2 regions of the Dorea sp. 210702-DFI.3.125 genome follow, and region 2 is predicted to be linked to the other one. Evidence: riboswitches for the same ligand, from Rfam matches in the RefSeq annotation. Region 2 holds a riboswitch; the other holds the start of a gene.
What was found. Region 2 has a riboswitch for glycine ahead of glyA (serine hydroxymethyltransferase). Riboswitches for the same ligand answer to the same signal wherever they lie in the genome.
Positions count from the first base shown of each region.

Region 1: another riboswitch for glycine. It lies ahead of LI164_RS13060 (GrdX family protein); the one in region 2 lies ahead of glyA (serine hydroxymethyltransferase).

Region 1 is NZ_JAJCNF010000031.1:27,392-30,610, reverse strand. Features, by position in the region: gene LI164_RS13065 (glycine/sarcosine/betaine reductase component B subunit) at 1-754, opposite strand, end outside; gene LI164_RS13060 (GrdX family protein) at 844-1,236, opposite strand; glycine riboswitch at 1,426-1,540, opposite strand; gene LI164_RS13055 (sodium:alanine symporter family protein) at 1,908-3,219, opposite strand, start outside.
Region 2 is NZ_JAJCNF010000003.1:1,355-4,573, reverse strand. Features, by position in the region: gene gcvT (glycine cleavage system aminomethyltransferase GcvT) at 1-339, opposite strand, end outside; gene glyA (serine hydroxymethyltransferase) at 393-1,634, opposite strand; glycine riboswitch at 1,741-1,851, opposite strand; gene LI164_RS02105 (hypothetical protein) at 2,115-3,071, opposite strand; gene LI164_RS02100 (acyltransferase) at 3,198-3,219, opposite strand, start outside.

The DNA of each region.
Region 1 (3,219 bases), on a different contig from region 2:
TCTCGTGAACATATGTTGGGTTTTTATCACAAGCAGATACACAGTTACCGGATACGATAGCTCCGTCCATGATCTCTGTTGGTGTCATCAGAGTAGAAAGTGTCTTCTTAGCATCTACTCCGTATACATATGTGTCATGAAGAAGTCCCTGGCTCTGTAACATCTGTACATAAGCAACTCTCGGAAGATCTGGGAATTTTTCTTTTCCTTCCATAACCCCGTATGTCTCATAAACCTTTGTCTCATCTGGTGTAAGATCACGTGCTAATTCCCCAAGATATACAGCAACTCTGAATCCAGCGAAACGAACAGCTTTCTCATAATCATGCTGTTTGATGTTATCAACTGGCTCACATACCATAACAAGATTTAATGTTTTTGAGAATGGTGTATACTGTGCTCCAACACCTGTCATATCGATGATACCTTCCTGGAATCCAACGATCTTACCAGCTGTAACAACAGCCATTCCTTTTAATGCATAAGTTTTTCCTTCACCAACTGTATCTACTTTGTTGATTACTCCCGGGAAGACTCCTCCTCTTCCTTCAACCTTTACACGTGGCTCGATAACGTCTTTAACCGGTGTGATTCTCACTGACTCACCTGGTCTAGCAATATCAAATGATACGCTCTTAATGTGCTCATCCTCAAGAGCAACAGCCTCTACAGCTTCTTTGTTTACATAAAGAATTCCATCTTCGATCTTAGACTCTGCTGCGAACTGGATATCCTTAATGTAAATGTGTCCCATTTCCAATCTTCTCACTTATGGTTCCCTCCTTCAAGAATTTTGATATTATTGTGTAAGCTAAATGCTTTAACAACCTCTCGCTACTCGACCTACCACACATCTGCGGATGAAATAGCGCTTTGTAACAGGGTCCAGTCAATTAACTGGAAGTCTTTGAATGTTTCTGGCATGAATTCTCTGTACTTTTCTGACTTGAATTCAAACTTTGCACAGGATCTTATGGCTCCTTCTATAATTGACAGTGACCTCTCATCCAGTTTTCCGGCTTTACGTGAGATCATAACCGACTTATATGGTGTTTCATTCGGCTTCACGCTTCCAGATAATGGATGTGATAAAAGCAAATGTCCTTCGTGTATTCTGTCTCTAACTTTCCCCAATACATCCTCATAAGAAATCTCACTATAATCCACTTCATGCTCTTCATCAAGCATCTGTGGAACTAATGGATTGTTCGTTATTATAATGTAATCTTTCTTCATTTTTTATCCGCCTTCCATTTTTGATTTCTTACATAGATGAAATAAGTATTGTGTCATTCTTCCCAGCTATCCGGTAGGATTAAAAAAAGACGATACAACACCAATATTGTGTGTGCATCGCCTTTCTGTCTTTTGTCTTGACCGTCCTTCTTAGATAGCCTTTCTCTTCAACACAAGATTCAGAACGCAGTCCCTTTCTCAGTCCTTTTGCCTGAAAGTTTCACCCCTGATATGTTCACCAACATACCTTGGCTTGCCTCTTCGGCGGTCTTCTTTAGTAAAGACTCTCTCTTAAGAAAGATCATCCCGCTATTCACTTTTATTTTATAGAGACAATGAATATCTCCCATTGCCTGTATCTATAATAACGTATTGTTAATTTATTTGCAACCCTTTTGCCATAACTTTCTTTTTTTAGTCATTATGCACATTTCGCAATGTCCCTTTTTGGTCACAATTGCCATTGCATTTGTTTTGTCTATAAATAATATATTCAGTTTTTCACAATATTCTATTAGTTCACAAACAATTTTGCCTTTTTATTATAAGATGTTCTACTTTTATTTATTAGCACTCCTTAATTTAGTGCTTTATCACAGTAAACTCCAGTTTATTTGCAACTGGAGTTTACTGATTCTACTATCAATTATTCAATTATTTATTGACACCATCTATGAATTATTTTTCTTTTTAAAGTTTTTAAAGTAATCTTCATGCACCTGGCTGATTACTTTACTCAGCGCAAATAATGCAAGAATATTTGGTACTACCATCAAAGAATTGAAACAATCTGCCATATTCCATACAAGATCAACTTCTGCAAGTGATCCAAGGAACACACAAACCGCTGCAGCTGCAGAATAGATTTTCACTGCTTTCGGTCCAAACAAATATTTGATATTAGCCTGACCAAAGAAATACCATCCTATGATAGTAGAAAAAGCGAAGAAGAACATACAGATGGCTACGAAGATGTCTCCGCCTTTTCCATATAATGTAGAGAATGCATACTGGCTAAGTTCTGCTCCTGTCTTTCCGCTCGGGATAGATTTCGTTGTCAGGATAACAAGCGCTGTCAGATTCAGTACAACGAATGTATCAATAAATACACCTGTCATAGCTACAAATCCCTGTTCTACCGGATGATCCACTTTAGCTACTGCATGCGCATGTGGTGTGGATCCCATACCAGCTTCGTTAGAGAACAATCCTCTTGCTACACCTTTTGTAAGTGCAAGCTTCACAGTTGCACCGGCTGCTCCACCGACTACAGAGCTCGGAGAAAATGCGCCGATAAAGATAGATGCAAATGCATAAGGAATATTTTTATAGTTGTAAATAATTACGATTAATGAGCCGATAATATATAATGCTGCCATAAACGGAACAATTGTCTCCGTAACTTTTGCAATTCGTTTCATACCACCCATGAATACGAAAATTGCGATTACTGCTACTACAAGACCCATAATCCACTGTGGAATACCAAACGCTGTATGGAATGATGCCGCAATAGAGTTAGACTGTACTGCATTACCCATAAATCCAAGTGCAAGTGTAATCAGTATTGCAAAAATTCCAGCAAGAACTTTTCCAAACGTCCCCTTGAATGCTGCTCTTATGTAGTAAACCGGTCCTCCTGTGACCTGTCCGTCCGCTCCGACCGTCTTATACTTCTGTGCCATAATCGCTTCTGCATAGATAGTTGCCATTCCAAGGAATGCTGCGATCCACATCCAGAAGATTGCTCCAGGTCCTCCAATTGCAAGTGCTGTTGCCGCTCCGGCAATATTACCGGTTCCTACCTGTGCTGCAATTGCTGTTGCCAACGCCTGGAATGATGACATTCCATCCGCTCCGGCTTCTCCTTTCTTACTGAACAGACCGCCAAAAGTTCTTTTCATTCCTTCGCCAAATCCTCTTACCTGGATAAACCCAAGTCTGAATGAGAACCAAAGGCCCGCACCTAACAGTGCAATAATC
Region 2 (3,219 bases):
TACTACGATAAAGTAATCATTATCTCCACGTTTGTATACGATCAGGTCATCTACCGTTCCACCATTCTCGTTACACATCGGGCTGTATCTTGCCTGCCCATCTACCATGTTGGTAAAATCATTTGTCAACAGCTTCTGCAGGTTTGCAAGTGCATCTTTTCCCTGGCACAATACCTCTCCCATATGAGACACATCGAAAAGTCCTGCTTTTTCTCTAACTGCCATATGCTCTGTGATAACACCTGTTCCATACTGTACCGGTAAAAGATATCCTGCAAATGGAACGATCTTACCGCCTGCTTTCACATGCGCATCATAAAGTGGTGTTTTTAACTCCATATCATATCCTCCTTCTTGTTTTTAATAGGGACGTTAATTATAGGTACATTAATTTATTCATATAATGGATATTTCTCGCAGATTTTTGTAACTTCATCTCTGATCTCATCTGCCTTTGTCTCAAAGTCTGTCACTGTCATCTTGATCAGTTTTGCGATTATCTTCATATCCTCTTCCTTCAGTCCTCTTGTTGTAACTGCCGGTGTACCAATTCTGATTCCACTTGTTACAAATGGGCTTGCCGGATCATTTGGTACTGAGTTCTTATTGACTGTGATGTAAACCTCGTCCAGTCGGTTCTGAAGTTCTTTTCCGGTAATGTTCATGTTCTGAAGATCTACTAACATCAAGTGGTTATCCGTTCCACCACTTACCAGATTGAAGCCTTCTGCAATCAATACATCTGCAAGTGCTTTCGCGTTATTCACTACCTGCTTCTGATACTCTTTGAACTCTGGTTTCAATGCCTCTCCGAAGCAGACAGCTTTTGCTGCAATAATATGCATCAGCGGACCACCCTGAGTTCCCGGGAAGATTGCTTTGTTAATTGCTTTTGCATGTTCTTCCTTACACATGATCACTCCGCCTCTTGGTCCTCTCAGTGTCTTGTGCGTTGTCGTTGTAACTACATCTGCGTATGGAACCGGATTCTGGTGAAGTCCTGCTGCAACCAGTCCTGCGATATGTGCCATATCTACGAAGAGATAAGCGCCAACTTCTTTTGCAATATCTGCAAAGATATCGAATCGGATCTCTCTTGGATAAGCGGAAGCTCCTGCAACAATCATCTTCGGCTTACATTCATGTGCAAGTTTTCGAATCTCATCGTAATCCAGTACTCCGTCATCATTGATGTTGTAAGGAACAAAATTATATAAAATACCGGATTGGTTTACCGGTGATCCATGTGTCAGATGTCCGCCGTGTGCCAGGTTCAGTCCCATTACTGTGTCACCCGGTTTAATCAGTGCCTGATATACTGCATTGTTTGCATTTGCTCCTGAATGTGGCTGAACACATGCATGATCACAGCCAAATAATTCTTTTAATCTCTCAATTGCCAGATTTTCAATAATATCTACATTCTCGCAGCCCCCATAATATCTCTTGCCCGGATATCCTTCTGCGTATTTATTTGCCGGTACAGTTGCCATAGCCATCATCACTGCCGGGCTGATAATGTTCTCAGATGCGATCAGCTCCAGGTTTCTTCTCTGGCGTCCAAGCTCCAACTCAATTGCTTTTCCAACCTCTTCGTCATAGTTCTTCACATAATCTGTTACCTGTTCAACCATGTTCATTTTCTAATCATCCTCCAAATTTCCCCAAAAATTTTTAAAAAAGGGTACAAAAAAAGCAGGTAAAAAATAATTTCTTAACAATCTTAAGACTAATTATTTTTTATCTGCCTCTGTCCTTTCACCTGAAAGATTACTTACCGGTCTTCGCGTGTATGGCAGGTAAGTTACTTCTTCGGTACAATCCCTTCCATTGTTCTCCAGAGTGTTGTCCAGACCCGTTCCTTTTGCCTGAGAGTTTCTGCTTGCCCCTTCGGCTCCAGTCTATCATTCCATGTGTCGCGTCTCACATGATAGTGGTATCTCACAAGTCCTTCCTTCAACTTAACCTCAGAATACAGCTGTCTGATAATAAAGTCAAGCGTTAAATATTTTTCTTACTTGTTAGAATTCTATCAGTGATTATTGTTAAATATCTGACACCATGTTTACAGCCTTTACACCCGTTTTACATGCTTTTTTCTCAGTAAATAAAAACTATTCTGTACTTGCATTTGTACTACTATCATTACTGCTGTCCGTACTTGTGTCTGTACTACTAACTAATCTTGACTTAGGAATTTCGATATTCTCCTTCTTGTATGCATCCAGTACAGCCTCCTTGATACATTTTGCATATGCTTTCGCACCTGCCGAGAGCAAATGTGTATCATCTGCATCAAAATACTCATCATGACCCTCGCTTGCAGCATACCAGTCGATCAGATATGTATGATCATTTTCTTCTACGAATTTTTTTATTTTGCTGTTGCTTTCCTCTTCGAACGTATCATGCGGAATCCGGACTGTTGTCAGAAACAATGGCATATCCTTTCCTATCTTCTCCCGAATAGCTTCAAGTTCACCATTGATCGGACTGTTCGAAAGTGATGCAAATATGACGCCTTCTCCTTCCCATTTCTTTTCATCAATGTAGGAATCAAGAACTTGTTTACCAAGTGATGTGATCCGTCCGATTTTAGTATCACTGACACTGTTTGGAAACATTTCATAAAAATCATCTGTCACATCAACTGCAATAGAATCCCCAATGAGCAGGAGATTTAAACCTTCCAGAATCTCATCATCCGTCAGATCAGCCGTACAGATGGTATCATCACTCTCTGAACCATTCGCTTTCTGCTTTGCAAGTTGTTCTTCCGTCATCTTACCGGTCTCTTTTGCCTTTGTCTCACGTTTTTGTAATGTATCCAATGCATTTTTCTTCGGCACAAATACCATGCAAAGTATCAGTGACACGGTCAGTACAAATGTGCCTGCCATTACCTTTAAACTTCTTCTTGCCACCTGTACCTGGCGCTTCTTCTCCTGCCTGGATTTCGGTCTGCTTCTTAAAATATTCAAATATTCCCCAATAATACCATGTCGGATCGGTGTTTCAATAAAACGATAAGAAAGCTCTGCCAGGACAACACTTAATACAATTTCAATCAATGTAATCCACCAGGATGCCTTTATCCCCTTACTGATTAACAAAATGATTGGATAATGCCACAGATATATGCTGTATGAACGATCCCCAATCCATTTCAATACTGGGTTACTTAAAAATCTGCTAAGCTAGGTCTTTCGTCCTGATACT